3 regions of the Bradyrhizobium sp. 35 genome follow, and region 1 is predicted to be linked to each of the others. Evidence: predicted binding sites of a transcription regulator. Region 1 holds the regulator's gene; each other region holds the start of a gene.

The links. Region 1 encodes LexA, which represses DNA repair genes until DNA is damaged. Its sites were predicted from a motif close to TGTTCNNNNTGTGTTCNG; they were not measured.
Region 2: the regulator LexA is predicted to act here: its motif matches at 6,262-6,279, upstream of IVB36_RS12630 (DUF3072 domain-containing protein).
Region 3: the regulator LexA is predicted to act here: its motif matches at 3,746-3,763, upstream of IVB36_RS02980 (DUF3072 domain-containing protein).

The regions. Positions count from the first base shown of each region.
Region 1 covers NZ_JADPJC010000092.1:13,529-23,084, forward strand. The annotation lists gene IVB36_RS19715 (ComEC/Rec2 family competence protein) at 1-2,138, shown strand, start outside; gene IVB36_RS19720 (hypothetical protein) at 2,277-2,711, opposite strand; gene lexA (transcriptional repressor LexA) at 3,206-3,907, opposite strand; gene glp (gephyrin-like molybdotransferase Glp) at 4,084-5,295, opposite strand; gene IVB36_RS19735 (hypothetical protein) at 5,534-5,725, opposite strand; gene IVB36_RS19740 (HAD family phosphatase) at 5,893-6,519, opposite strand; gene IVB36_RS19745 (alpha-hydroxy acid oxidase) at 6,534-7,667, opposite strand; gene IVB36_RS19750 (S41 family peptidase) at 7,972-9,309, shown strand.
Region 2 covers NZ_JADPJC010000056.1:162,462-172,017, forward strand. The annotation lists gene IVB36_RS12590 (ribulose bisphosphate carboxylase small subunit) at 1-38, shown strand, start outside; gene cbbX (CbbX protein) at 137-1,072, shown strand; gene rpe (ribulose-phosphate 3-epimerase) at 1,069-1,806, shown strand; gene IVB36_RS12605 (hypothetical protein) at 2,085-2,297, shown strand; partial or broken gene IVB36_RS12610 (universal stress protein) at 2,413-3,230, opposite strand; gene IVB36_RS12615 (Do family serine endopeptidase) at 3,441-4,979, shown strand; gene IVB36_RS12620 (hypothetical protein) at 5,247-5,621, shown strand; gene IVB36_RS12625 (DUF6496 domain-containing protein) at 5,628-5,945, opposite strand; gene IVB36_RS12630 (DUF3072 domain-containing protein) at 6,031-6,225, opposite strand; gene IVB36_RS12635 (hypothetical protein) at 6,341-6,562, shown strand; gene IVB36_RS12640 (hypothetical protein) at 6,578-6,790, shown strand; gene IVB36_RS12645 (hypothetical protein) at 6,921-7,169, opposite strand; gene IVB36_RS12650 (hypothetical protein) at 7,264-7,521, opposite strand; gene IVB36_RS12655 (hypothetical protein) at 7,660-7,881, shown strand; gene IVB36_RS12660 (HWE histidine kinase domain-containing protein) at 7,878-9,368, opposite strand; gene IVB36_RS12665 (HAMP domain-containing protein) at 9,382-9,556, opposite strand, start outside.
Region 3 covers NZ_JADPJC010000017.1:129,722-139,277, forward strand. The annotation lists gene IVB36_RS02955 (glutathione S-transferase) at 72-710, opposite strand; gene IVB36_RS02960 (VOC family protein) at 1,019-1,471, opposite strand; gene IVB36_RS02965 (VOC family protein) at 1,698-2,096, opposite strand; gene IVB36_RS02970 (hypothetical protein) at 2,343-2,585, shown strand; gene IVB36_RS02975 (hypothetical protein) at 2,591-2,860, shown strand; gene IVB36_RS02980 (DUF3072 domain-containing protein) at 3,489-3,704, opposite strand; gene IVB36_RS02985 (hypothetical protein) at 3,865-4,080, shown strand; gene IVB36_RS02990 (hypothetical protein) at 4,249-4,629, shown strand; gene IVB36_RS02995 (hypothetical protein) at 4,652-5,161, opposite strand; gene IVB36_RS03000 (hypothetical protein) at 5,382-5,558, opposite strand; gene IVB36_RS03005 (hypothetical protein) at 5,728-6,000, opposite strand; gene IVB36_RS03010 (hypothetical protein) at 6,176-6,478, opposite strand; gene IVB36_RS03015 (hypothetical protein) at 6,724-6,909, opposite strand; gene IVB36_RS03020 (HU family DNA-binding protein) at 7,318-7,614, shown strand; gene IVB36_RS03025 (DUF2934 domain-containing protein) at 7,751-7,927, shown strand; gene IVB36_RS03030 (hypothetical protein) at 8,179-8,406, opposite strand; gene IVB36_RS03035 (hypothetical protein) at 8,696-8,845, shown strand; gene IVB36_RS40080 (hypothetical protein) at 9,097-9,225, shown strand; partial or broken gene IVB36_RS03040 (GrlR family regulatory protein) at 9,439-9,556, shown strand, end outside.

The DNA of each region.
Region 1 (9,556 bases):
GCGCCGAGGCGGGCGCCGGGCGGCTGTTGCCGTGGGTGCCCGTCGCGTTTGGCTGCGGCATCGCGCTTTATTTCTCTGCCGATCATGAGCCGGTGCTGTGGGTCGTTGCCACGACCGCCATCGCGCTCCTGCTTGGCGCGGCTCTGTTGCGGCGGAGCCGGCTGTTCGCCCCGGCCATCATGATCGCGGCGGTCGCGGCCGGCTTTGCCGTCGCAACCTGGAAGACGGCGCGCATCGTCCACCCGGTGCTGGCAAGGGCGCTCTATTCGGTGTCGTTGTCGGGCTTCGTCGAGGCTCGCGACATCCGCGAGCGTACCGATCGTTTCGTGCTGCGCGTCACGGCGATGGAGGCGCAGCGCAGCGACGTCAGGCTCGAGCGCGTGCGCCTGTCGGTCCGCAAGGGCACCGCGCCGGAGGTCGGTAGCTTCGTTCAGCTGAAGGCACGGCTGATGCCGCCACTCGCGCCGGTGCGGCCCGGCAGCTACGACTTTTCGCGTGACATGTTCTTCCAGGGCATCGGCGCCTCCGGCTTCGCGATGGGCGCCATCACGGTGGCGTCGCCGCCTGAGACCGGCGGCTTACGGCTGCGTTACGCGGCCTTCATGCAAGGCCTGCGCGATGCGATCGATGCCCGCATCCGGGCGACGCTCGACGGCGACAATCGGGCGATCGCGACCGCGCTGCTCACCGGGCGGCGCGATGCGATCACCACGCCCGTCAACGATGCGATGTTCATCTCCGGCCTCGGCCACGTGCTCTCGATCTCCGGTTATCACATGGCCGTCGTTGCCGGCGTCGTGTTCTTCGCGGTGCGCGCGCTGCTCGCTCTGATCCCCGGACTGGCAGCCGGCTTCGCCATCAAGAAATGGTCGGCCGCCGCCGCGCTGGTCGCCGCTGCGTTCTACCTGCTGCTGTCGGGCGCGGAGGTCGCCACGCAAAGGTCGTTCTTCATGACGGCGGTGGTGCTGATCGCGGTGATGGTCGATCGCCGCGCCATCACCTTCCGCACGCTTGCTGTGGCTGCGCTGATCGTGCTGGCGGTCGCGCCGGAAGCGCTGGTGCATCCGAGTTTTCAGATGTCGTTTGCGGCAACGCTCGGCTTGGTCGCACTGGTGCAAATCGGCATGCCCAATTTGTTTGCCTCGCCGGACAATTCGGCGACTGCGCGCATTGCGATGTGGGGTGGGCGCGAGATTGCGATGCTGTTCATGGCTTCGCTGATTGCGGGACTTGCGACCACGCCCTATGCCGCCTTTCATTTCCACCGTGTCACGCCGTTCGGCGTGCTCGCCAATCTCGGCGCGATGCCCGTGGTCTCTGCGCTGGTGATGCCGGCGGGGCTGTTGGGGCTGCTTGCTGCGCCGTTCGGGCTGGACAGCGTGTTCTGGTGGCTGATGGGGATTGGCATCGAGTGGATGGTCGCGGTCTCGCGCTGGGTCGCGGCCTTGCCGGGCGCGGTGGGCCGCATCCCGGCGTTCGGGATCGCGCCGCTGATCGCGGCGAGCCTGGGAATCATTGTGCTCGGCTTGTTGCGCACGCCGCTGCGCTGGTCCGGCGCCCTGGTGCTGCTGGCAGCGATCCTCTGGGGACTGTCGGCGCGGCAGCCCGACATCCTGATTGCCGGGGATGGCGCGAGCGTCGCGGTGCGGGGCAGGGACGGATATCTGCACCTGATCAGGACGAACAAGGACGGCTTTCTGCTCAAGGAATGGCTCGCTGCCGACGCCGATCCGCGCGATGCGGGCAGAGCCTCGCTTGCCGATGGCGTGTCCTGCGACGAATCCGGCTGCGTGACGCCACTGGCCGACGGGAGGCTGGTCGCGCTGGCACTGCGCGTCGACGCTCTCGCAGACGATTGCAGTCGGGCCGCCCTGGTGGTGACGACTCGTCCCGCGCCGCCCGATTGCGCGGCGATGGTGGTCGATCGGCAGCGGCTCGCCAGCCAGAGCGCGCTGGCGCTGACGCAGCGTGGTGACGGTTTTGTGGTTCAGGCAGTGAGGGCGAGAGGCACGAGCCGCCCCTGGTTGCCGGCCGGCGCCGGCGAGGGTGATTTCGACGGCAGCCTCGCGCCAAAGTCGACCGCGCCTCGCATCAAGGACGCAACGCCGGCGGACACCGACCTGCAAGCCGACGATTGATCTGATGGTGCGGAGCAACGCAGTGGTTCGGTGCGTCCGTTCGGATTCGCGGGGCGCAAACCACACCATCTCGCCGGCCACGGCCGGCGATGGCGATTCAATCCTGACCTCCGACCTCGTAGCCGGAGGGCGGCTCTGTCAGCCGATCGGCAGGTGCGTGACGGTCGGCTGCCTGTCGGCGGTGATCTGCGCCTTGTGCTCGCGCTCGGTGACCGACTGAGTCACCGGCAGTTGCAGCACCGTCGCGCGCTGGCCTTCGACGAGCTGCGTCACCAGCACGTATTTGCCGTCGGGGAATTCGATCGCATCATGATGGCGGTCGGGAACGTGCGGATCGATCTTGCCGAACTTGCCGACGCGGGAATTGATGGTGCGCGTCCAGATCCAGCGATTGTCGTAGCGGACGTCGTCGGCGAAGGCGAGCTCCGTCCCCGGCAGCAGGCAGACGGCGACGGACGGATCGGCTGCAGAGGCGAAGCCGCGCGTCGAGGTGCCGCGGAAGCTTGTCGTGACGATCGTCTCGCCGACTTCGGCGGGGCGCGACGCGACGGCATGTAGGCTGTAGTCACACATCGGGTGCTCCTCATGCTGGGATAGCAACCCGCGTCTCTTATCGAGGCGCAGGCCTCTATCAGAGTGGAAGCACGAACGCTGTGCTTGGTTGTGGGCAAATCTGCGGCTGGCTTCCGCAAGCCGCGATCACATTATCTTTCCCGAATTCAATAGGAACAAAGCTCGCCGCGATGCATTCGGGAGGCGCGTACGCGAACATTGCCAACTTGGCTGCAACGGCCGAACTTGACCGCTGGTCGCTGTTTCCTCGAACAACCGAGCCGCGAAGCGGTGCTGCTTGAAGCGGTGCTGCTTCGTCGGCGTGGCGAGGAGCCAGCGTTGGAGGAGGGGCCGGATAGTCTGTGCAGAACCAGAAAGGCTATCCAGCCGGAGCGGACGATGATCCGCTCCAATCTCTGACCGGCGATGCCGATCGGAAGCGCGCGAGGCGCCAAGCACCTCCGGCATGAAGTGCTTCCGATATGAAGTACTGCCGATAGAAAGGACTCCCGGTATCAGTACTTCCGGTAAAGCCCGATCAGCTTGCCCTGAATCTTCACCCGGTTGGGCGGCAGGATGCGGACCTCATAGGCCGCGTTGGCGGGCTCGAGCGCGATCGAGGCGCCGCGACGGCGGAAGCGCTTCAGCGTCGCTTCCTCGTCGTCGATCAGCGCCACCACGATGTCGCCGGTATCGGCGCTCTCGTTGCGCTGGATCAGGGCCATGTCGCCGTCGAGAATGCCGGCTTCGACCATCGAGTCGCCGCGCACTTCCAGCGCGTAATGCTCGCCCGAGCCGAGCATGTCAGGCGGTACGCTGATAGTATGGCTGCGGGTCTGCAACGCCTCGATCGGCGTGCCGGCCGCGATGCGGCCCATCACCGGCACCGCGACGGGACGTTCGCCCTCGTCAGCGGGCAGGCTCGCGCTCGCACGCACCTTGCCGAGATTGCCCTCGATGACGCTCGGCGTGAAGCCGCGGCGGCTGCCAGCGGCTGCCTGGAGCTCCGGCAGCTTGATGACTTCAATCGCACGGGCGCGGTTGGGCAGGCGTCGGATGAAGCCACGCTCCTCGAGCGCCGTGATCAGGCGATGGATGCCCGACTTCGAGCGCAGATCGAGCGCATCCTTCATCTCGTCGAAGGAGGGCGGCACGCCGCTTTCCTTCAGACGTTCACTGATGAACCGCAGAAGCTCGTATTGTTTGCGCGTTAACATCTCGACCAAAGTCCCCCGGTTGATGTCGTCCGATTCCGAGACGCTGAATTCGGCCATAAGCCGCTGCATGCTCGAAACAAATCATGAACAGACACTATATGTTCGATACATGTTCCGCAACTGCTTAATTTACGGTGAACAGAGCAAAGTGCGCGGAACGCGCGTTGCGGGGGCGCTCAGACGGGGAGCCGCAACACTTCGCAAGCCGTGCCGGCTTCGGCCTTCGGCGCGAATGGTGCGCGGACGAGAAGTACCTGTGCTGCAGCGAGATTCGCAAGCAGCGAAGAGTCCTGATGATTGACGGGAACAACGACGCGTGTGCCATCGTCACGCTCCTCAAGATGCGCGCGCAGATAGTCCTCGCGCTGGTCGTTGGCGCCGACGTCGCGGCCGAGCACGGCGCGTTCACGGCGATGGTGAATCACTGAACGGCCCGACAGGGCGCGAATCAGCGGCACCATGAACAGGAAAGCGCACACGTAGGACGATACGGGATTGCCCGGCAGGCCGATCACACCCATTGCGCCGAGTCGCCCGTGCATCATCGGCTTGCCTGGCCGCATCGCGATCTTCCAGAACGCCATCGCGATGCCTTCGTCCCGCAGTGCCTGCTGGACCAGATCGTGGTCGCCGACCGATGCGCCGCCGGTCGTGATCAGGACGTCGGCGCCGCTCTCGCGGGCGCGGCGGATGCCGGCGGTGGTGGCCTCGAGCGTGTCGGCGGCAATACCGAGGTCGATGGTCTCGGCGCCCTCGCTGCGGGCGAGCGCGTGCAGGGCGTAGCCGTTGGAATAGACGATCTGGCCGTGGCCGGGCGTGGTGCCCGGCATCACCAGCTCGTCGCCGGTGGCGAGAATCGCGACCTTCGAACGCCTGACAACGGCAAGGTGCGGATGATTCATCCCGGCGGCGAGCGCGAGGTCTCGCTCGGTCAGACGGCTTCCCTTGCGCAGGAGCACGTCGCCCTCGCGGAAATCGACGCCGGCGGGGCGGATGTGCCGGCCGGCGATCGCGGCTTCCTTGATCGTGATGCGCTTGCCGGCGGCGACCGTGTCCTCCTGGATCACGACGGCGTCCGCGCCAAAGGGAATGACGCCGCCGGTGAAGATCCGCACGGCCTCGCCGGCTCCGACCGTCCCCTCGAACGGTCGGCCCGCTGCGACTTCGCCGATGACGGTGAGCTCCGAATCGATCGTCGCGGCATCGGCCGCGCGCACCGCGTAGCCGTCCATCGCCGACATCGCTTGCGGCGGCTGCGTGCGCCGCGCCAAGACGTCACGCGCGAGCACGCGATGGTAGGCCTCGTCGAGGGAAATCATTTCTTCCGGCAGCGGCTCTGCACCCGCCAGCACCGCGGCAAGCGCGTCGGAAACCGGCATCAAGGCCACGGCGAAAACTCCTGCTCGGCACGTTCGGGCGAATGTTCCGCATGTCTTCTAGCCGAGCGCAGGCGCAGAGGCAAAAGCGGCTGAGCAGGCACAGTCATCCCGCCCCTTCACATTGTTCCGGAAGACAGGATCAAGCGCGTCGCGGCATGATCCGAAGGAGGTCACAGATCGGCAGGAGAGTGGTCATGGAAGCGACGAAAATCATGGCAAGGGGAGAACGCGCCATGGCCTGAATCGATCAGCTCCCTGCCTGCCCGGGAGTTACGTCGGGCGCCTTGGATCCCTGATCCTTGTCGGGCAGCGGGTCGGCTTGGGATTTCAGGTCGGCGGCCTTGCTCACAAGCTTGGCGGAAAGGTCCGAATCTGAAGTTGTCCTCGCGAATTCAAGAAGAAGAGAGGCCTGCTTGGTGAGGTAGGTTTTGCCCAGCAAGATGATGCATCCGTCCGTAGAAGTCCCAACGGACTCTAAGAGTCCGGAAGGCGGTATTCCGTTCCCGGAACTCTGTATAAAAATGTACAAAGTGATCCGGTTCCTCAATTTTTCAAAATTGGTCCGTCGGGCCGTGCCGTCGTGGGTTTCGCGACAACGGACCGTCGTCAAATGCCCAATGCCTTCAATGCGTTCCCGACGTCACGCGGCGAGGTCACATGCACCGCCATCAAGCCGCGCGCGCGCGCTCCCTCGATGTTTTCGGCAAGATCGTCGAAGAACACGATGCGCCCGGCGGGCACGCCGATCGCCGCAACGACGTGGTCGAAGGCCTCCGCATCCGGTTTGCGCAGGCCGATGCTGGACGACAAATACAGCTCGCGGAAATGGCCGAGGAGGTCGGCATATTCCCTCGAGAAATGGTCCACGTGCGGCCGGTTGGTGTTGGAGAAAGCATAGAGCGGCATCTGTTTCGCTGCGCGCGGCAGCAGCTCGGCGATGTCAGGCATTTCGCCGGCGAAAATCGCGTTCCAGCCTTCCAGGAATTGCGCGTCCGAAATGCCGATTCCGAGCGAGGCTCGCAATGAGGCGAAATAGTCCTCATCGCTGATCTTCCCCATCTCGTGCAACCGATAGGCTTCGCTGTCCCGCACATAGCGCGCGACGATGGCTTCGGGCTTGCAGCCGGCATGTCCCGCCCAGCAGGCGATCGCCTTGGAGAAATCGATATCGAGCACGACGCGGCCGAGATCGAACAGGAGCGCATCCGCGCTGCCGGGAGAGAGCGATGTCACCTGCGTCCTTTCACTCAGTATCGATACGGCTCGTGGTCGAACAGCGGAAACGCGCTGAACACACTCGGCGCGTTGGTTGCGGTCGCCTGGTGCAGGCAGGATTTGTTGACCTCGGCGAACGAGGTCGCACCCAAGAGGCCGAGGCAGCGCAGCACTTCGTCCTCGAGCAGTTCCAGCATGCGCGCCACGCCGGCTTCGCCGGCCGCCGCCAGCGCCCAGCATTGCAGCCGGCCGATGCCGACGAGGTCGGCGCCCGCCGCGATCGCCTTGACGATGTCGGTGCCGCGACAGACACCGCCATCGACCATGATCTTGGCGCGGCCGTTCACGGCGTCGACGATCTCGGGCAGCACGTGCATGGCGCCGCGACCGTGATCGAGCTGACGGCCGCCATGGTTGGAGACGTAGATCCATTCGACGCCGTGATCGATCGCGATCAGCGCGTCCTCTGGCGTCGCGATGCCCTTGAGGATCAGCGGGATCTTGAACTTGTCCTTGATCATCTTCACCGTCCGCCACTCCAGACCCTTCTGGTAATCGCCCCCGGTGGCGCGCAAGCGGCTCTCGCGAACGTAGCGCTTGGCGATGTCACGTTCGCGGCGGCTGTAGTGGGCGGTGTCGACGGTCAGGCAGAAGGCGGCGTAGGCGTTCTTCTCGGCCCGGCTGACGACGTCGGCGACGAAGGCGTCATCGCCGCGCACATAGAGCTGGTAGAGCCGCAGCGCGTCGGACGCAGCTTCGGCGGTCTTTTCTAGGCCGGGCTCGGACACCGAACTGAGCATGTGCGCCGCACCGAAAGTGCCGCAGGCGCGTGCCACGCTCGCCGCACCATCCGGATCGAAGATCTCGAGCGCGCCGACCGGGGCGAGGACCACGGGCAGGCGCATCTTGCGGCCGAACTGTTCGACCGAACCTGTAACCTTGCGAACATCGCGCAGCACGCGCGGGCGGAAAGCGATCTCGTCCAGCGCCATGCGGTTGCGACGCATCGTGGTCTCGGTCTCGGCCGCGCCGACGATATAGTCCCATGCATTCTGGTTGAGGTTGGCGCGGGCTTTCCGGATGAATTCATGCAGATTCTGGAACGGCTCGGTGCTGGCGCCGAGCTCGACGTTCCTTTCCGGTTGGATGCGGGGTGCTTCGTTCATTGTTATCCTCCCGAGAATTTGAAGCCTTCCCTGATCGCCTAACCCGTCCGGGGCGCCAAAACCATCCTAAAATGGCATGGCTGCGAGGCGCGGGCCGGCCGGCCGACCCCCGCGGCGCACGAACCGGTCCTGCAACGTTGCCGAAAGTTTAGGTCCGGACCAACCGATTTTTACGGTGTACCCGCCGGCGTGGCATCCCGGCCTTGAAGAAACCAGAATGGTATTGTGAGAAGCAGGCTGGATCGCCATTTGCATGGCGGCTCCCAGCCCCACCGAACCGCGAAGCAAAAAGGCCAGCCTATCCATGCGGAAAACCCTGCTGTTTCCACTGGGCGCGCTCACCGGAGCGTGTCTGACCCTTTTGGTAGCCAGTCCGCACGGCGGCGTATGGGCGGCACGGGCGGCAGCGAGCGCGGATGACGCCTATTCCAAGCTCAATCTGTTCGGCGAAGTGTTCGAGCGGGTGAAGGCGAGCTATGTCGAGAAGCCTGACAATGCCAAGCTGATCGAAGGCGCGATCACCGGCATGGTGACCTCGCTCGATCCGCACTCGCGCTACATGAACGACAAGGCCTGGACCGAGATGCAGGAGACCACCTCCGGCGAGTTCGGCGGGCTCGGCATCGAGGTCACGATGGAGGAGGGGCTGGTCAAGGTCGTCTCGCCGATCGACGACACGCCGGCATCCAAGGCCGGCATCATGTCGGGCGACCTCATCAGCAAGATCGACGGCGATGCCGTGCAGGGCATGACGCTCGAGCAGGCCGTCAACAAGATGAAGGGGCCGGTCGAGACCCAGACCAAGCTCACGATCGTGCGCAAGGGCGCCGACGCCCCGCTCGACGTCGCGATCAAGCGCGAGATCATCCATGTGCGTCCCGTGCGCTTCCACGTCGAGAACGGGGATATCGGCTATATCCGCGTCACCTCGTTCAACGAGCAGACCACCGATGGCCTGAAGAAGGCGATCGCATCGATCACCAAGGAGGTTCCGCCGGAGAAGCTGGTAGGCTACGTGATGGACCTGCGCAACAATCCGGGCGGATTGCTCGACCAGGCCGTGTCGGTGTCGAGCGCGTTCCTGCAGCGTGGCGAGGTCGTCTCGACCCGCGGCCGCAATCCGGAAGAGACCCAGCGCTTTACCGCCCATGGTGGCGACCTCACCAAGGGCAAGCCGCTGGTGGTTCTCGTCAACGGCGGCTCCGCCTCAGCCTCGGAAATCGTGGCCGGCGCGCTGCATGACCACAAGCGCGCGACGCTGATCGGCACGCGCTCGTTCGGCAAGGGCTCGGTGCAGACCATCATTCCGCTCGGCACCGGCAACGGCGCGCTGGCGCTGACCACGGCGCGCTACTACACGCCCTCGGGCCGCTCGATCCAGGCCCAGGGCATCGCGCCCGACATCGAGATCCTCCAAGACGTGCCGCCCGAGCTGAAGGGCCGGATGGACACCATGGCGGAGTCCCAGATGCGCGGTCATCTCCAGGCAGCCGACGGCACCGAGCAGACCGGGTCGCAGTCCTATGTCCCACCGGAAGCGAAAGACGACAAGGCCCTGCATACGGCCTACGACTTCCTGCACGGCCAAACCGCGAATGCGGTCGCCGCCAAGCCGGCGTCGAAGGCTGCGGTGCCGAACTAGGCGCTCGCGACGGTAAGGTGTTGATCGCCCGGGAGCGGATAGCCGTTCCCGGGCGAACTTGTTTCGGGACGCTGTGTCAGCTCGGGTTCATGGCCGCGAAGGTGGCCTCGTAGCAGCCATCGCGCTCGGCCCAGCGGCGGGCGCGGTCGCGCTCGACCAGACCTCGCCGCTGGACCCGCAACTCCAGCAATTGCATGACCTCCGCGACACCCTGCGTCGTGTGTATCGAGGAGAGCTTCTGGGAATG
Region 2 (9,556 bases), on a different contig from region 1:
CCACCGTGCGCCGGCAGCTCGCGCACGCACCAACCTAAGTCATTCTCCTCCGCGCGGAGCACTCCCTGCTCCGTTTCCTTGGCGGACCACTGCTTCGCCGCTCCCCCGCGGCGAAGCCCTTTTCTTCGAGGTGCCGATGCTGGATGTTCCCCACGCCGTGACCACTGAGCCCGGCGAGACCAGTTTCGATCTCCGCAAGGAGGCCGAAGAGGCTGGAATCACGGGCACGCTGCAGCAGCTCGAGCAGGAGCTGATCGGATTGAAGCCGGTGAAGAGCCGCGTGCGCCAGATCGCGTCGCTCTTGCTGATCGAACGTATCCGGCAGCGTGCGGGATTGGCTTCGTCGCCACCGACGCTGCATATGTCGTTTACCGGCAATCCCGGCACCGGCAAGACGACGGTCGCGCTGCGCATGGCAAAGATCCTGCACGGCCTCGGTTTCGTGCGGCGCGGGCAGGTGATCTCGGTGACGCGCGACGATTTGGTCGGCCAGTATATCGGCCACACCGCGCCGAAGACCAAGGAGATCCTGAAGAAGGCGATGGGCGGCGTGCTGTTCATCGACGAGGCCTATTATCTGCACCGTCCCGACAACGAGCGCGACTACGGCCAGGAGGCGATCGAGATCCTGCTCCAGGTGATGGAAAACCAGCGCGAGGACCTCGTCGTGATCCTTGCCGGCTATGGCGAGCGGATGACGAGCTTCTTTGCCTCTAATCCCGGCTTCCGTTCGCGGATCGCGCATCACATCGACTTTCCGGACTATGCGGAAGCCGAGCTGCTCGTCATCGCCGAGCTGATGCTGAAGGAACGGGGTTATCGCCTCTCGGCGGCGGCGCGCGAGGCGTTCGAGAAATACATCGCGCTACGTCGGACCCAGCCGTTCTTCTCCAATGCGCGCTCGATCCGCAACGCCGTCGACCGCATCCGCCTGCGGCAGGCCGATCGGCTGGTGTCCGATCTCGACCGCATGCTCGATATCGCCGACCTCGAAACGATCGATCCCATGGACGTCCTGGCGAGTCGCGTCTTCAGCGGCGGTGCGGACGCGCAGGGGAGTGCGAAGCCATGACGAGAGAAATCCTCATCGCGCCGTCAATCCTGGCTGCGAATTTCGCCCGCCTCGGCGAGGAGATCGTGGCGATCGATGCGGCGGGTGCCGACTGGATTCACTGCGACGTCATGGACGGGCATTTCGTCCCGAACATCAGTTATGGCGCGGACGTCATCAGGGCGATCCGGCCGCTGACGAAGAAAATGTTCGACGTGCATCTCATGATCGCGCCCGCCGATCCCTATCTCGAAGCGTTCGCGAAGGCCGGCGCGGATGTCATCACGGTGCATGCCGAAGCCGGTCCGCACCTCGATCGCTCGCTCCAGGCCATCCGCGCGCTCGGCAAGAAAGCCGGCGTCAGCCTGTGTCCCGCGACTCCCGAAAGCACGATCGAATATGTGCTCGATCGCCTCGACCTCGTCCTGGTGATGACGGTCAATCCGGGCTTTGGCGGCCAGTCCTTCCTCGAATCCCAACTCGAGAAGATCGGGCGTATTCGAAGCATGATAGGCGACCGGCCGATCCGGCTCGAGGTTGACGGCGGCATCACGCGCGACAATGCCGCCGCCGTGGCCGCTGCGGGCGCCGATACGCTTGTAGCGGGCTCCGCCGTGTTTCGCGGCAAGAGCAGCGCGGACTATGCCGGCAACATCGCGGCCATCCGCGCCGCTGCGGAAGCCGGCAGGGTTCCGATGCTGCAACATAGTTCGGCGCAGACAATGCGTGCCGGTGAGCCCGCGCTCATCCGGTAGACTGCCGGATACAGGCGGGCGAGCCGGCACCGCAATGGGGTGTGCCAGGGCGTGCCCCTTTGCACTGCAGACATACGAGGATGACCCACAACCCTAGCCCTGGCCTGCGGTAAGGTCCGAAGCGTTGAGTCGCGCTGATTGGAACTTTCGCCTCGATACGCGTTTGCCTAGAAACAAGCGAGACAAGCGCGCGGCGGGCGCAGCAAATCTTTTGCACAACCGCCATCGCCCTGACGCAAATAAGGGCAATAAGCTCTGTGAATGCGAGGGAGGGTCTCATGGACAACGTACGTCGCTACCGCGCGCTAGCGTCCCTCTGTCGTCAGCAGGCCGCCTACCGGCCGCTCCAGAGCTGGGAACTGCTCGGCCAGGCCGAACATTTCGAACATCTCGCCGAAGTCGAACTCAAGGCGCATTTCGACGCGTGCAATGCGCAACAAGACGAGGACGGCGTCGAGGCCACGGCGTGGGAGAGACCCGCCGCGGCGTGACGGTCCAACGTGTTCGAATATGACCTGAACTTGCCGATGCCGGCACCGCTCAAGGACGCGGTTGTCAGCCCGAACGACAAGGCCTGTGACCGGCCCGACCTGGATAAGCCCTCGATTAATGCGACATCAGCGTCGGGACGGTCATGGCTCCAGCATGGCGCGGGTGACGCCGCCGAGGAACCGCTCCTGCAAACGCGAATGGCCGTAGCCGCCCATGATCAGAATATCCAGGTTCTCATCGGCTGCCAGCGACAGCATGGTCGGCTGAATCAGGTTGACCGTGCGGGTCGACAGTCCGCGCCGGCCGAGATGCCTTGCCAGATTGCGCGTCGAGACTTCCTCGGGAACCATATCTGTTTCGTTGATCGCAATGATCACGATCTCCTCGGCGCGGGCCAGGAATGGTGCGGCGTCGCGCATAGCGCGCGCGGCGAGGCGGCTGCCATCCCAGCAGATGCCGATCCGTTTCGCCTTGAACGCTCCATGGAAGGTGTAGGGCAGGAAAAGCACCGGGCCACCCGCCTGGAACAGGATCTCGCCGGGCACATCGTTGTCGAGTGAGCCTTGCGCCGGATCCGGCTGGAGCACGATGCTGAGATCGTGCAGCCGCGCGATCTCGCCGAGCAAGCCGACCGCATCCCCCGGCATCGCCCCGAGTGGGTGGCATGTGTAGGAAATGCCGGCGTTCATCGCTTTGCTCTTGAATACCGCGAGCGCCGCCTCGGCCCGCTCCACTGCACTCTCGCGCTCCATCTCGAACACCGCCGCCACCGCAGCGCCGCCCTCCATGATATAGGCCGCACTGGTTGCCACATAGCCAACCGCAACTGCATCGAGATGGGCGTTGAGGCCCGCTGCGAGCGAGATCGAGCCGTCGATCACCGGGCGGATTGGCCGCTCGGTGGGGATGTGGACGAGAATGTCTTTGTACATGACGGGCCTCCGATGGACATCATCCGGTGGCCGCAGTCTTCCACGGTGCGCATGGCCCGCGTTGAGCTGCATCAAACGTGCAGCCTTGACCTTTGGCCGTATCGCCGGCCCCGGCTACTTTGCCAAGATTTAATCGCGTGGACGGGACGCTGTAAGGTGGCGACCACCATGTTGGGTGCAAGGCGACTTACCCAACATGGACATATCGACATGAGCGATCACGTCAATTCCGACACCACAACGTCCCGCAAGGTCCTGAGGCCGCGCCGGCTCGCGCTGCTCGGCACCGTGGCCGCGCTTGGCGTGGCCGTGCTGGCGACTGCTCCCGGCTCTTCGCCGTTCAGCGCGACCTCCTTCATTGCGCCCGCCCAGGCCGCGGAGACCGCCGCGACACCGCCGGGCTTCGGCGACCTCGTCAGCAAGGTCAAACCCGCCGTCATTTCGGTGCGGGTCAGGATCGACCAGAACAATGATAAGAGCGCGATGCTGCAACAGAACCGGATGGATTCGGACGAGGCGACGCCGTTCGACCAGTTCTCGCGGCAATTCGGCTTCCGCGGCCCGGGTGGCATGGAGGGCATGCCGCGCCAGCGCCGCCAGATGATCACGGGTGAGGGCTCCGGCTTCTTCATCTCCGCCGACGGCTATGCCGTGACCAACAACCACGTCGTCGATCACGCCGAATCGGTGCAAGTGACGATGGACGACGGCACCATCTACAGCGCGAAAGTGGTCGGCACCGATCCGAAAACGGATCTCGCGCTGATCAAGGTCGAGGGCAAGAAGAATTTTCCGTTCGTCAGATTCTCCGACCAGAAGCCGCGTATCGGCGACTGGGTGGTCGCGGTCGGCAATCCCTTCGGCCTCGGCGGCACCGTGACCGCCGGCATCGTCTCGGCCAGCGGCCGCGACATCGGCAATGGTCCCTATGACGACTTCATCCAGATCGACGCGCCGATCAACAAGGGCAATTCCGGCGGCCCGGCCTTCGACATGAACGGCAACGTGATCGGCGTGAACACTGCGATCTTCTCGCCCTCCGGCGGCTCGGTCGGCATCGGCTTCGACATTCCGGCTTCGACCGCAAAGCTCGTCGTCGCACAGTTGAAGGACAAGGGCGCGGTCACGCGCGGCTGGCTCGGCGTCCAGGTGCAGCCGGTGACGTCGGATATCGCCGACAGTCTGGGCCTCAAGGAGGCGCGCGGCGCGATCGTCGACAATCCGCAGGACGGCAGCCCGGCGGCGAAGGCGGGCATCGAGGCGGGCGACGTCATCACCGCCGTCAACGGCACCGCGATCAAGGATTCCCGCGATCTCGCCCGCACCATCGCCACCCTGGCGCCGGGCACGTCCGTGAAGCTCGATGTCGTCCACAAGGGCGACAGCAAGACGGTGACACTGGCGCTTGGCGAGTTGCCGAACGAGCGGCAGGCTAGAGCCGACGAGGGCAAGTCGCAGCCAGATGCCGGCATGCCGCCGCGTCTCGGGCTTAGCCTGGCTCCGGCGGGCGACGTGCAGGGCGCCGGCCAGAAGGGCGTCGTCGTCACTGAAGTCGATCCGCAAGGCCCGGCCGCGCAACGCGGCATCCAGACCGGCGACGTCATCCTCAACGTGGGCGGCAACGCCGTCGCCAATATCGGCGATGTCCGTTCGGAGCTGGCGCAGGCGAAATCGTCCGGCAAGCGCAGCGTGCTGCTGCAGGTCAGAAGCGCGCAGACGACCCGGTTCGTGGCGGTGCCGCTCGCATAAGGCGAACGTCGATCGGCGCAACTCCAAAAAGGCGGCCTTCGGGCCGCCTTTCCCGTTCGCCTTCAGGATTTCCGCACATCGCCGATAACATTCTCGTTAACGGCAGGGAGGATGACCCGGTTTCGTCCGAAAAAGCCGTGTTCGCTCATCACAATTGCGGATCTCGTACGGACTCGGCGGCAATGAAGCCGCCGACGATTGCAAGCGTGGAACTTCGAACTTGCCGCCGCTGAGCCGGCCGGCAATTCGTATTTGATCGGTGCCGACATGGATCGATTGAAGCTCTCGCTGAGAAGTGCGCTGCTTGTGGCGCCGTTGGTAGCGCCACTCGTGCTATGGGGTGGAAACGCTCTCGGGCGCGACGACGGCCGCTACGCGGACTCACCTCTCAAGCCGTGGTTCGACGGCCTGCGCAGCCATCTCGGTCCGTGCTGCTCGGATGCGGATGGGTTTGCGGTCGCCGATCCCGATTGGGACTCGCACAATGGACATTACCGCGTGCGGCTCGACGGCGAGTGGGTCGAGGTACCGGACGAAGCCGTGATCACCGAGCCGAACCGGGCCGGCCGCACCATGGTGTGGCCGGTGAAGACCGCGTTCGGCGTTTCGATCCGCTGCTTCATGCCGGGCAGCATGATCTGACTGAGGTCAGCGCGACCGTTTGGAGGATTTGCGCTTCGACGTCTTCTTCGAACTCTTTCTCGAAGTCTTCTTGGATGTTTTCCGAGATGTCTTCTTTGACGTCTTCTTGGACGTCTTTCGTTTCGCGGCCTTCTTCGGGACCTTCTTGCCCTTCTTGCGCGCTTTCGACAGGCCGATCGCGATTGCCTGCTTGCGGCTCTTCACGCGTCCGCCTCGACCGCCCGGTCCGCTTTTCGCGGTCCCCTTCTTGTAGCGCTTCATCTCGCCTTCGACATCGCTGCCGGAGCTGCGCGAGTAGCGGCGCTTCTTTGCCTTGCGTGCCATGCATGTTCTCCCTTGGCCTGGGAAAACAATCCGGGACAGGCATGGTTCCGAAAGCGCAAGCAACGTTCCGGATGGGCGACCTAGCCTAGAACGAATCCGCCAGCTCGATCTCCGCTTCCAGCACCTGAATGCGCCGTGCTGCCTCGCTGGAGGACAGATCCCGCGCGTATTGCGCGGGCTGATACGCCTCTTCGCTCAGCCGTTTCAGCCGGAGGCCCTGCGCCCGCGTCATCTGCTCGGTGAGGAAAGACTTGGCATCGTATTTACCTTGAACCTGCATGTCGCTTCTCCCTTCTGAAATCGTGACTTGACTATATGTTCTTATTTTGTTCTAACAAGTCATGGACAACAAAATTAATGAAATTCGACGTAAAATCAGCGCCTTGAGGCTGGAAATGGCCGATGTCGAGGCGGCCGTACGCGAGCTTGTCGAGCGCGATCGGGACTGCACGGAGAAGGCCCTGGCGCATATGGATCTGCGCCGGAAAATCAATCTGCTGATCGGCGAATGGAAGGCTGCAGGTGGCGGCGATGTCCTGCCGAATGTCCGCGATAGGATGCGCCTTCGTTCCGCGAAGACATCAGGTAGTCCTCTGCGCGTGATCGCGCGCCGCTGAGAGCCTTGGGAGCGCATGGTGGAGGAAGACCCGGATGCATACCGGATTCTAAAGCTGCGCGCCGAGATTCTCGAACTGGGCTCTGCCATCCGGCAGCTGCAACGCGAGGGGCTCGACGACGCCGCGGCCCAGCTCTTGATCGCGCGCAAGCGCGCACGACTCGACCATCTGGTGAAGTCAGATCCTGCAGGCGTTCATCCTGACATCCTGGGCAGCCATCGTAGCTGAAGCCTACGCGCAACGCGAGGTGCGGGGCTCGTCGATACCGCATGTTGACGAAGCGGCCCGAGAGAAGTCTGTTCGAATACCAAAGCAAGAGGCCCCGCGATCGCGGGGCCTTCGTGTTTTCGACGAACGCCTACTTGGTGTTGCTCATGCCGGCTTTGTTGTTCGTCATGGTGCCGCCCTGGTCGGAGCCGGGGCCGGAGCCGCCCTGACCGGAGGGATCAGCACCCTTGGAGGACTTGGTGTTGGCGCCCGTGGTGGTCTGCGACGATGACATCGATGATCTGTGTTTTGCCTTGTGCGACTTGGCCTGCACGGCGAACGGTGCAGCGGCGAGGCCGGTTGCCAACATCACGGCAAGAGCGAGCTTGGTGGTCTTCATCTGCGGGAACTCCCTGAGTTGAATTGACGCAGGCAGCCAACTGCCATTCGTCGCAGGAGTTCCGAACAAAGAATTCCGGTAAAGCACGCATAGTTCAAGATTGCTTGTCCTCGGCCAGGATGAAAACGACGCCGGTCAGTGTCGCGCCGATCGCGAACGTCGTCACCAAGGTGAGGGCGAAAACGACAACGGCCTGCCTTCCGCCGTGACTCAGCAAATTGGCGACGCCGGGATTGGACAGCACGAGCAAGAGGCTGAAAGCGAGTCCTAAGGCTGCGCCCATCATCGCGTGCGTCATCAGCTTGACGAGCCCGCTGGGAGAGATCAGGTCAGACGACTTCTTCGCGCGCATGGAACTCTATCCCAATCTCGCATGCAACGCCTGCGACACGCGCCGGTTCCACCCGCATGAAGGAATTGTCATCGTCCGCTTCATCCGACGTTCATGCCGGGTGGGCGAGAATGACCGCGCAATACGGGAACATTCGATATGGGTAAGGTGGTCTTTCTCTATCGCTCTCTGGCTTATCGTAATGCCGCTGCGGACATCCTCCGCAAAGCGCGCAAGCTGCCCCGCGGCGCGGAGCGAAGCGCGGCGTGCCGCTATGCCAAGGCTCTGCGCGATCTCGCCCAAACAGAAGCCTGGCTCGAAGGACGGGTCGCGCGCGAGCCGCAAACGACGCAGCGCAGGAAGAGTGCGGCCTCCGGTTAGCCGGAAGCGCGTTGCAATTCGGCGGAGCTGGCGGCTTCGAAGTTGCCGGGCGCGGTCGTCGCGGCAGTCTTGCGGACCAACGGCACCTCGAGCCGGCACAGCAGACCCTCGGCGCGCCAATCGAATCGCGCCTGCCCGCCGAGCTGGGACTCGACGCTCGCAAGCAGGCTCCGCGTACCAAAGCCGCGGGATTTCGGCGTCATGACGAGCGGGCCGCCGGATTCCTCCCAGGTCAGCGTGAGCAGCTCGTCCTCGACCTGCCAGCCGATTGCGAGCCGTCCCGTCCGCGTCGAGAGCGCGCCATATTTCGCCGAGTTGGTGAAAAGCTCATGCAGCGCCAGCGCCAGCGTCTGGGCGGTTGCCGGCAGCAACTGAACTTCCGACCCCGCCAATTTGATCTGGCCGCCGAGGGAATAGGGCGCAAGCTCCTCGTCAATCAGCTTCGAGAGTTCGGCGCCCTGCCAGCTCGATAGCGACAGGATCGTGTGCACGCGCGCCAGTGCATTGATGCGTCCCTCGACGGCGCTGACATAGGCTTTGACCTCGTCGGCGCGGGTGAGGCGCACGATCGATTGCGCCAGCGCCAGCGCATTCTTGGCGCGATGATCGACTTCCCGCGCCAGGAGAGTCTGCCGTTCCTCGGCGCGCTTGCGTTCGGTGATGTCCACCGTCACGCCGCTGACGCGCATGACCCGACCGCTATCGTCAACCGTGGCGGCGGCCGTGCCGACACACCAGCGCACATCGCCGTCGGGCCGCACGATGCGGAACTCCGTTTCATAGGAGCGCGTGCCCTTGTTGAATTCGGCGATCGCCTTGCGCAACTGATCGACGTCATCCGGATGCAACAGCGCCTGAACGTTGGCCGGATTCACCTCGAAGCTCTCCGGGCCAACACCAAAGATGCGGTATTGGCCCTCGTCCCACATCCAGTCGCCGGTGATCCAGTCCCAGTCCCAGGAGCCCATCTTGCCGGCGGCGATCGCCATGCTGCGCCGCTCTTCGCTCTCGCGCAGCTTTGCTGTGGAATTCTCAAGCTCGGCGGTGCGTGCACGCACGCGGTCCTCGAGGTCCTGATTCAGCCGTTCGAGCTCGCGCGTCTTGCGATAGAGCTCTGCAAACACCTTGACCTTGGCGCGCAGCACCTCCGGCACGACCGGCACCGGGACGTAGTCGACGGCGCCCATCTCGTAGCCGCGCAGGCGGTCGATGTCGCTGACTTGAATGGCCGAGATGAAGATCATCGCGGTCTTCTGGAAGCGCGGGTGCTCGCGGATCATCGCGGCGAGCTCGAAGCCGTCGAGCTCGGGCATGCAGACGTCGACCAGGATCACCGCGATCTCGGTCTTGAGCAGCACCTCCAGAGCCTCGCGACCGGACGAGGCGATCACGAGGTTCTGGCCGAGATCCTTCAGGATCACCTCATAGGCGAGCAGCTTGGCCGGCTGGTCGTCGACGAGGAGGATGTTGACCTTTTCGTGGTCCATACGGGCATCCAACTCAGCGGTGCAGCCACATGCGGATTGCAAGCAGCAATTGATCGGTGTTGACGGGTTTGGCGAGATAGTCGGACGCGCCGGCCTCGAGGCATTTCTCGCGGTCGCCCTTCATGGCCTTGGCCGTCAACGCGATGATCGGAAGACGGGCGAAGGTGGGGTTTTCACGAATGACGCCG
Region 3 (9,556 bases), on a different contig from region 1:
CCATCTCCCGGCGCCGCGCGGCAAAATGCCGATTCATCGTGCTCGTAACGGACTTTAAGCCGCGCCACCGCTCACGACATCGGCGGTGCCACAAATTGCGCAAAACCGGGCCGTTTGCCGAGTTCGGCGAGCCAGCGCGTCAGATGCGGCTGCGCGGGCCGGGTGATGCCCTCGACGCCGAGCCAGCGCCGCGCATAGGCGCCAACCGCGATGTCGGCGAGCGTGAACGCATCGCCGTCCATGAACGGACGCGTGGAGAGCAGGCGGTCCGCGATGGCCCAGACCTCGGCGGCGGCATCGGCATCCTTTTGCACCTGGATCATGTCGCGCTCGGCGGGCGGCGTGCGCACGATGCCCCAGAACACCGGGCGGTCGACCGGCTGCACCATCGACAGCGTCCAGTCGAGCCAGCGGTCGACGCTGGCGCGCAGCCTCGGCGCCTCAGGATAGATCGGCGTGCCGCGCCCATGCGCGAGGCAGAGATAGCGCATGATCGAATTGGATTCCCACAGCGTGAAGTCGCCCTCGACCAGCGTCGGGATCCGCGCATTGGGATTCATCGCGAGATAGTCGGCGTCGCGGGTCTTGCCGAACGCCATGCCGGCGTCGATGCGCTCGTAAGCCAAGCCGAGCTCGGTGAGGCACCACAGCACCTTTTGCACGTTGACCGAATTGGCGCGGCCCCAGATCGTCAGTTTTTGGTCCGGCACATCATCCTCCCGCGGCGCTTCTTTCGGCGCGGGTAATAGCGGAATTCACTGCGGCGAGCGACGGGCGATTGCGCCGATCCTCTCATGCAAAAGGTCCGCATGCAAAAAGCTCCGCCCGAGGCGGAGCTTTCATTGCAAGGCAAAGCCTGGTCAGGCGATCAGCGGCCGAAGAACAGCCACAGCAAGATGATCACCGGGATCGGCACACCCAGCATCCACAACAAAATTCCGCGTCCCATCGCGTCCTCCTCCAATTGCATTGTCGAAGAGAGAACGCTTAGGGCAGGGGCTGGTTCCGGCAAAAAGGCCTACCAATGGCCGATGTTGGGCATCGACGACCACGGCTCCTGCGGTGGCTTCGGATCGCCCTTCTGCAACAGCTCGATCGAGTGCAAATCCGGCGAGCGGACGAAGGCCATGTTGCCGTCGCGCGGCGGACGGTTGATGGTGACGCCGGCCTTCATCAGCTTCTCGCAGGTGGCGTAGATGTCGTCGACTTCATAGGCGAGATGGCCGAAGAAGCGATCCTCACCGTATTTTTCCTCGTCCCAATTCCAGGTGAGCTCCACCAGCGGCGCGCCGCGCGTCTGCGGCTGCTCCTTGAGTGCCTCGAGATCGTCCGACGAGCACAGGAACACCAGCGTGAAACGCCCCTTGTCGTTCTCGATCCGCCGCACCTCCTTCAGCCCCAGCGCGTCCTGGTAAAACTTCAACGCGACATCGAGATTGCGCACGCGCAGCATAGTGTGAAGGTATCGCATGATTGTTGCTCCCTTGAACGGATGGGGTTTTGCTTTGGGCCGGGACGGCGGGGGTAGGAGATAGCAGGAAAATCCGGGGAGGGGCAGGGGCGGGTGCACATGTGCATGAGGGCGAAGCCGGCTGATGAAGTAAATCAGCCGGCGAATTTCAATGCACATTCACCGCAATCCCAGTGCCGCACACGCGCCACTTGCAATATCGCCCGGGCCAGTCTGCTGCCGCGACCTATTGCGCCGCGAGGCGCTTTCCGGCCTGCTCGATCGGCGGCATGAAGAGCGATACCGCGGTGCCTTCGGGGTCGCGAAACTGGAACGTCCTGTTGCCCCATGGCATCGTTTTCAACTCGTGCACCAGCGTAACCTTGTCTTTCAGGCGCTGATAATCCGCATCGATGTCTTCAACCTGAAACTCGATCACGGCAGTGCGGTTGGCGCCGGGCTCGGCACTGTTTTCTTTCCAGAGCGCGACCGTCTCGGCTGCGCCGATTGCGAGGTTGGCGCCCGGCGTCACGATCTTGGCGAACACCGGCGCGAGCCATTCGGCGGAACATCCGGTCACCATTTCGTAGAACGAAACCATGATTTTGATGTCAGTAGCGATCAGGCGAGTGGAGGCGAACTTCATGGCATGTCCTTTGGTTGACCGCAGAGTTGAGCGGCATCGCGGGGCTCGTCGCACACCGCTGCTGCCACCCTGATGTCAGCAGTCACGATGCCGCGCCGAGCGCGCCGTGAATGGCGATGGCATTGCTCAAGCGCTAGAAAACGAGCCCTTCACGAAGCCCCACAGCGCTAACCGGGTCCTCAGAACGTGACGCAAATCGCAGAACTGGGCCACCTCACTCACGGGGGACACGGGGTTGTTTAGCCGTTGGCAGATGAACTCCCCGCGGAACTGACGCGACTAACCGCTATGGCCAATATTCTAGGCAAGCTTCTGTTTGCACTTATCCGCTCGATTGTTGCCGGATGGGCGTATGCGCTCTGGGTCAAACTGGCGACATGGCTCGAGCCGAAAATTCAACGGCGTTGGGTGAAGATTGCCGTAGGAGGCCTCCTCGGCCTGGCAGCCTTTTTTATGATTCCGATCGTGATGGCGCTGTTGGGCCTTTGAAGACAATGAAATCCGTTCTCACCGTCGCACTGGCAATCGGGGCCCTCGTCTCGACGGTGCTGCTCGTCATGGAGCAGCTAACCGACTACTCCACCCCTGTGATGGCATGGGAGATGCCGGGTATATCCGCAGCTTACCTTTTCTGGGGAGCTGTCGGCAGTTCCGTTTTCTTGGGCGTCGCCATCACTTGGGCCGTGAACGCCATCGTTTACGGGGCGCCCGCTTTCGTTGTCCTTACAGTCATCAAGCTGGCAATCCGCGATCTGCCGAAGTGACAGAACTGAGCTCGGCGCGGAGCCGATGCTCAGCGCGCTCAAGAAAATGAGCGGCAGCAGGTCATGCAAGGCGCCTGACGCGCCTTGCATGATCGTCTGAAATTTCGCCTGCCGGCGAGCGGCCGGACGGCCGACATCATGAACCACGACGGAGTTCGAGGCGACGAATGCCCGTAAACGAAGGTCTCTCGTCGTGAAATGGTTTAGACGATACGCAGTTGGCTGCCTGATCGCGGTGCTCCTGTTCTCGGGCCGAGACAGTTATAAACGGCCCGGCGAAGACATGCGCTACGGGGCCATCCTTATGGTAGCCGCCGGTTGGCCTGTTGTTGCCGCGATTGTCGTGGGAAGCACCATCGGTGACATCGTACATGACGTGAAGCAAGGCAAAGCAGGATGAGTGCCCGGCTCGCAAAGCGACAGGCCGCAATCCCGGCATTGAAGTTGTGGAATCGACATTGCGGGATCGTGCGCTCAATCGACGCTGTCTGTGCCCGACGAAATGCAGCGCGCTCAACGTTTGTGAATGCAGCGTTGGCCGAACGCCTGCAACCTTCCCGCGACACTTCTGATCATCGGTGAGTCATGTTCTTCCGTCTCGCAGGGGCGGGGCGTACATGCCCGCTGTCTACTTCTCGAGCCCGGCCTTTTGCCGCATCGTGTCGATCAGCTCTGACGCCTCTGCCTTGGTCAGATCCTTCTTGGGGAGGGGCTTGTGCGCCTGCTCGGCGAGGGTCTTGAGGTAGGATTCCTGGGCGCCGGTCATCGGGTCGTCGCCGGAAACCCAATCCTTCGGATCCTTTTGTGTGTTGTCCCCGGTGTTGTCAGCTGTCTTGTCAGCCATCGCGATCTCTCCTTTTCCACCTAACGTCGGCGCGCGCTTGTCGTTCCTCATTTGTTCGTCAGTCGAAAACGTGCGGAAATTGAACGTCTCGAGATCTGCCATGAAGAACCGACCTACTGGCCAGCGCGGAACAAGCGCTCCCGCCAAGCGTAGGTTCTGCATGAGCGAGAACCTGTCCCATCTCATCGAACATTCCGTGCAGATCGCCTGGGATTATCTGGAGCGCACCGGACAAGTCAGCGACGCGCCGTTCACCAGCCGCTTTCTCTCGGCCGCCGTCGAAGAGATGGTCCGCAAGGGCGAGCACAGACGCCTCATGCTGGCCAACCGGGCCATCACGGCGTTCGAGCGGCTTTCCAATAGGCAAGCTGCATAGATCGGTCCCCGGCCTTCGGTCGTCACTGCGCGGCGGTCCTGCAGTTCTCCGAGTGCAATTTGTTGAACCCCGGCGAAGCCCGGCGCGACCAACCGCCATGCTGCAAAGCCTGCTCGGCATCGGAATTGGCTTCGCGGCCTATGTGCTGAGACACCAAAGAGGAAAGTCGTGAAGGCGATCACACTGCTCGCGGTGGCGGCCATGCTGCTGGTAGAAATCTTCGGGTCGAAGGCGAGCGTCGGCGGCTCGATGAGCTTCATGCTGGTCTTTGTGCTCGTGATGCTGGCTGTCGCGATCTACGAGGCTTGGTCGAACGAGCGCGGCGCGATCGGATGGATCGTCAACCTGTTCGCTTCGGCGGTTGGCGGGCTGGTTGCGGTTGCCCTGATCGGGATGGCCGTGGAGGCGATGCTGCCATACCTTCACCTCGAAGGTTCGCTCGCGTCCTCGCAACATCCCCTGAAATACGTCCTAGTCGCAGCCATTGCGATCTGCATGGTGCTGGGATCATGGCTGCCGCTGTTGGCCGTCAACCGGTTTCGTCACTGAAGGGCACCCGGCGTCGCGCTCCCTAGCGCTTTGCTTCCTGCTTGCCACGCCTGATTTCCTCAGCCTCGTCCACCAGCTTCAAGGCGGCGCCGTCGTAGCTCAGCTTGAGCCCACGGCCGACAGTCCATATCCATCCGTCCCGGGCGTCCCTGGTTGGCTGGGCGTTGAACTGGTCGGAGATCGATTTGACGGCAGCGTCTTGGGGACCCGGATTGTTCAACTCCGCAATGACGCGCCAGATGGGATGTTTGGGATCAGGATTCCCAGGGTCAACGTCGTCGGCAAAGATCGTGACCTTGGCGCCGTCGACTGCGCACTCCAGGACGTAGGAATCGCGAATCTGACGGCAGCGGTAGCGACGTTGCGTGACGAGCTTGTTGGTTTCGTCGAATGTCATCCCTGGCGAAAAGCCGAGGATGTCGGACTTCTTCACGAGTGCCATAGACGCAGGCTTTAGAAAGCCGGGCTGTACCGCCACGAGAACGGCGGCAACAACAACGATCAAGCCGGCGACAACAATGGCAATCTTCATCAGCCCCTCACAAGAAACGTTCGACCATACAACAGCCGGAGCGTTCTACCAGCCATCGCCCTGCATGCTTCGAGCCTCCGGCTATTTTTGTAGGACTGCACCTTCGGAGGATCACAGCTTCGGAAGATCGCATGGGCACGTATCGGCTGGTCATGAACGTGAAAAACCGCCCCTGACATGACCAGGGGCGGCTTTCACCAAACGGGGTTTCGAACGCGATCTAGTGACCGGTGCCCGGCTTCGTCGTCTTCGGCGGCTTGCCGTCTTCGATCCGGCCTTCGTTGCGCAAGTCGCGACCTTCCTGGGCCTTCTTCTGGCTCTCGGGGGACTTGCCGTGTTCGTTCATCTCTTCTTTGATGAATCCGGCGCCTTCCTTCACTTTACCTTCAACGCTCATGACGATCTCCTTGCTGGAGATGGGGCAACTCGCGGCAAGACCTGACCGTTCCGGTGCGCGCACGATTGTGAGGAGTGCATTCGACAGGTTCCAAAGACCCTTCTCATGAAATGGCCGCGCCGCTTGTGGAAGCGACGCGGCCGGGAAGCGAGCCGTACAGGAAACCGGCTTACTTCTTGTTGCTGCGGGTCTTGGTACCGCCCTGGTCGCTGCCCGGGCCGGAGCCGCCCTGGCCGGAGGCGTCGGGCCTCACCATTCCGCCCTTGCTCATGCCGTCATGGCTCACGCCGGTCGTGCCGCTGCTCATCGTGCCCTTGTCCGTGTTGGTCATGCCGGGCTTCTGCATGTTGTCGGACTGCGCGGCGGGGCCGGTCTGGGTCTGGGCCAAGGCAGAGCCGCACATGAGGCCGAGGGCGGCGGTCGCAATGACGAGCTTCTTCATCTCAAACTCCTGGTTGGTTGTGTGGGCCAACGGGAGCGCAGAAACCGTGTTCCTAAAACAAGGCGTTCCGGAGTGCAAAAATTCTCGTCTGCAACGAGGCGTTGTCGGTTCTGCTTGAATCAGAACCGCTCCAGATTGTTGTGACGCGTTTTCGTCGCGCGAACTTGAAAACGCTCTAAGCCGCAAGCCGCTGATCGGCCGGGCCCGTCAGGTGCTTGAGCACTTCCGCGTGCTCCAGGTCGGGAACCGCAATGGCCGTGTGGCTGTAGCTCGTATTGGTTCGTGAGTTTGCAATCCTGTCCAGGATCTCGCCGCCCTTGATGACGTGGAGACCCATGCCCTCTCCCGACGGGAAGATCGCGAGCACCACGTCATAGGCTGTGATGACGGCGCGAAGCGCTTCGGCCTTGTCTTCGGCAATGTCGACGAACACGCGAACATCGGCCGCGAGTTCACGCAGCTCGTTAAAATCCAGCACTGTGGGGTACTCCAACGCAACGATACTAAGAGGAGCTTGGAGGCGTTAGGTTACCGAAGTCTCAACGGCGCATGCCCAGCCAAAGGTTTATCGACCAGGCGCTCCCGTCCAGCCGATAGGACGCGCGGGCGTTGCCGCTTGCTCGGCAAGGCGCCGGCACGGAAAGAACCTATGGAGCGGGAGGGACGAAGCGCGCCTCATACCCATACGGGCGTCACGCGATACGCGCGTGACTCATGCGCGGTTTACTTGGCGTATCCCTGGGAGCGGAGCCACGCGATCTTGCGGTCGCCATTGATCCAGTCGTCGGCGTCTGCCTTGCTGGTGAAGCCCTTGATTTCGCGCTGTTCGCTGTCCGGGTAATCCGCCAGGATTTTCCAGTCGTTGTCTGCAATGCGGACGGTTTTGAAGGTCACTTTTGTTTTTGCCATGCCGCATTATGCAGGAGATGGCCGGAAAAGAGAACCTGCCTTGTGACGGTCACCGGGGTGGCCGGGCGCAGACCTCGGGGGCCAGCCTGATCGGCAGTGCGGGGCCGGGTCCAGGCAAAGACGAAAGCCCCGCCTGGGGGAAGCGGGGCTCTCTGATGGGGGGTGAAGCTTGGGGACTTCAAAGAGTTAGACGCCTCGGGGAGAAAATGGTTCAACGCGAAAACGGCGGAAGCTGCGGCATCTTTGCCGGGGCGTCCGGCCCTCCGCAGAACCCCTGCTTGCGTTTTGGGCGTCGATGGGTTCTAAGCCCCGTCACTTCATGAAAGTTGGCATGAAACAGAAGCGCGTTGCGCGGTCGGACCGCGTCCTGAGCAAAGCCTGCTCGCGCGCACAGAAGGAAATTCAGACATGGCGAAGATGACGAAGACTCAGTTGATCGATGCAATTGCCGAGGGCACGCAGCTGTCGAAGAACGACGTGAAGTCGGTCATCGAGTACATGGCGACGGTCGGCTACAAGGAGCTCAACGAGTCCGGCGAGTTCGTCATTCCCGGCTTCGTGAAGATGTCGGTGGTGAACAAGCCGGCGACCGAAGCCCGCATGGGCGTCAATCCCTTCACCAAGGAGCCGATGCAGTTCGCCGCGAAGCCGGCGAGCAAGTCGGTGAAGGCCTCGCCGCTGAAGGTGGCCAAAGACTCCGTCTAAGGGCTCGCGTTTTCGTTGCGGAGGCTTCTTTTCGCGGAGCGCTGCAATGATTGCTTGCTTGTGCTGAACCAATAAGGAACTCTCTTAAGGAACTCTAGGGCGTCGTCAGGCTTTGCTTCCGAAAGGGAGAAATCACATGACTGGTCTCAGCGAAGAAGAGATTCGAAATCGGGCCTATCACCTCTGGAAGGAGGCTGGCGAGCCCGCAGGCACGATGGACACCTTCTGGTACGAGGCCGAAAAGGAGCTTCTCGCCGAGCGGACCGAGCAAGGCGAAGTCCCGCCCGGGATGACCGACAATCTGCCGGTCTGACTTTGCTGGTCCATGAGGCGGACAGAGGCGAGCGTCGACAGTTCTCAAAGCAGCCATTCGGCGTAACGCCCGGGTGGCTGCTTTGCTGTTCGGTCCCCGTTCGAATGAAGTCGCCTCCGTGCGGCCGCCTCAAAGAAAAACCCCGGTCTTGAGGACCGGGGCTCTTCAAGCTGGTCGGCCGCGTCGCGACAGGCCGCCAGCACCACTGAATTCGACCTGACAATGCGGGCCGGGAAAATTCGTTCCGGCCGCTAGTCCGGCGACATGGAAACGTCGATGATTGCCGGCGTATCGACCTGGCGCTCGCGCCAGACGATGAGATCGCATTTGGGATTGAGCCACTGATATTCGGAGCCGCGCGCCTTCAGGTGCGCGAGCGCTGCATCATGTGCGGCGGTCTGATCCGGCGCTTCGACCATGATCTCCACGGTCTCTTCGATCTGACGCACCACTTCGACGGCGTAGTATTTTCTGGTCACGATCCCTCGCTCCGGCATGACTAACGGGGAGGGCGGTGGCGCGTTCCCCAAAAGAAAAACCCCGCGCTTTCGCACGGCGCCTTCTTGGCTGGCGGGGAAGGGATTTCAGCGCCTAGCCGCCGCGCCGTGGCTCGAACTTAAGGTTGAAAACCTAAAAAGCAACCGTCGGCGCGCGGAAGGCCCAAGGCGCTGTGCCCGGCGAGTTTCGCGGGGAGGGGCTGGACTTGTTGTTCCTATTTTGTTCTAGTGACGCATCTCTTTTGGCAGCGACATTGTTTTGGAGGTGCCCATGACTGTCGAGAAACAGCGGGAAGTAATCAGGCTCTGGAATCAGCTCAGGAAGCTTGATGGTCCGGCCGCGGAAGAACTCCGCATCCAGATCCTCGAATGCTTTTCGGAGAAGGATCTATCGAAGGACACGGCGAAGCGAGCGGCGTGATGAGCATCGCACTATCTCGATGACAACAGGCAATCGCGCGCGCCTTCACCGATCGTTAGGGATCGTTTTGCGCTGGATTTCTCGACTCCGATTCGTTCCTTGCGAACGAAATGGAGTCGGATGCAGAACAAGTCGTGGCTTCTGTGTCGATGCGGGACACGCCTTTCCTGACCAAGCCGGCGTGATGCTTCGCACAGTCCCGTTCGCCTGTCCTCGCTACGAGTGAGGCGAGGGAGACGCGACATGGATGCGTGCTGTTGCTCGAGATGTTCGCCGAGATCGCAAAAGTGTTTTGGTACGACCGGCACCCGCGCTTGCGCAACGACAGGCCCTCGGTGCCGCCGGTGCCACCGCGGTCGAAATCCGAAGACGCGATGTGAGCGCGCGATCGTTGGCGCGACTGCGGTCGTTTGCGTGCGAACGATATATTAAGGCTTGCTTCGTGCCGATTTCTGCGATTCCGATTCGTTCTCCGAGAACGAAAGGCAGGCGAAGCTGGAACAAAGCCGGACGACGGATCACCACAAGCTTCGCTTCACCGTCTCGACGCTCTCCGTCGCCGGCGCTATCGTTGCTCCAGCGGCGGACGCAACATGAAGAACGGACTTTATTCCATCCACCTCCACATGCTCGACGGCCTGAAGGGCCGCGACAGCGGCGTGCTGATCCTGCGTGACGGCGTTCTGCTCGGCGGCGGGCCGTATTTCTGGT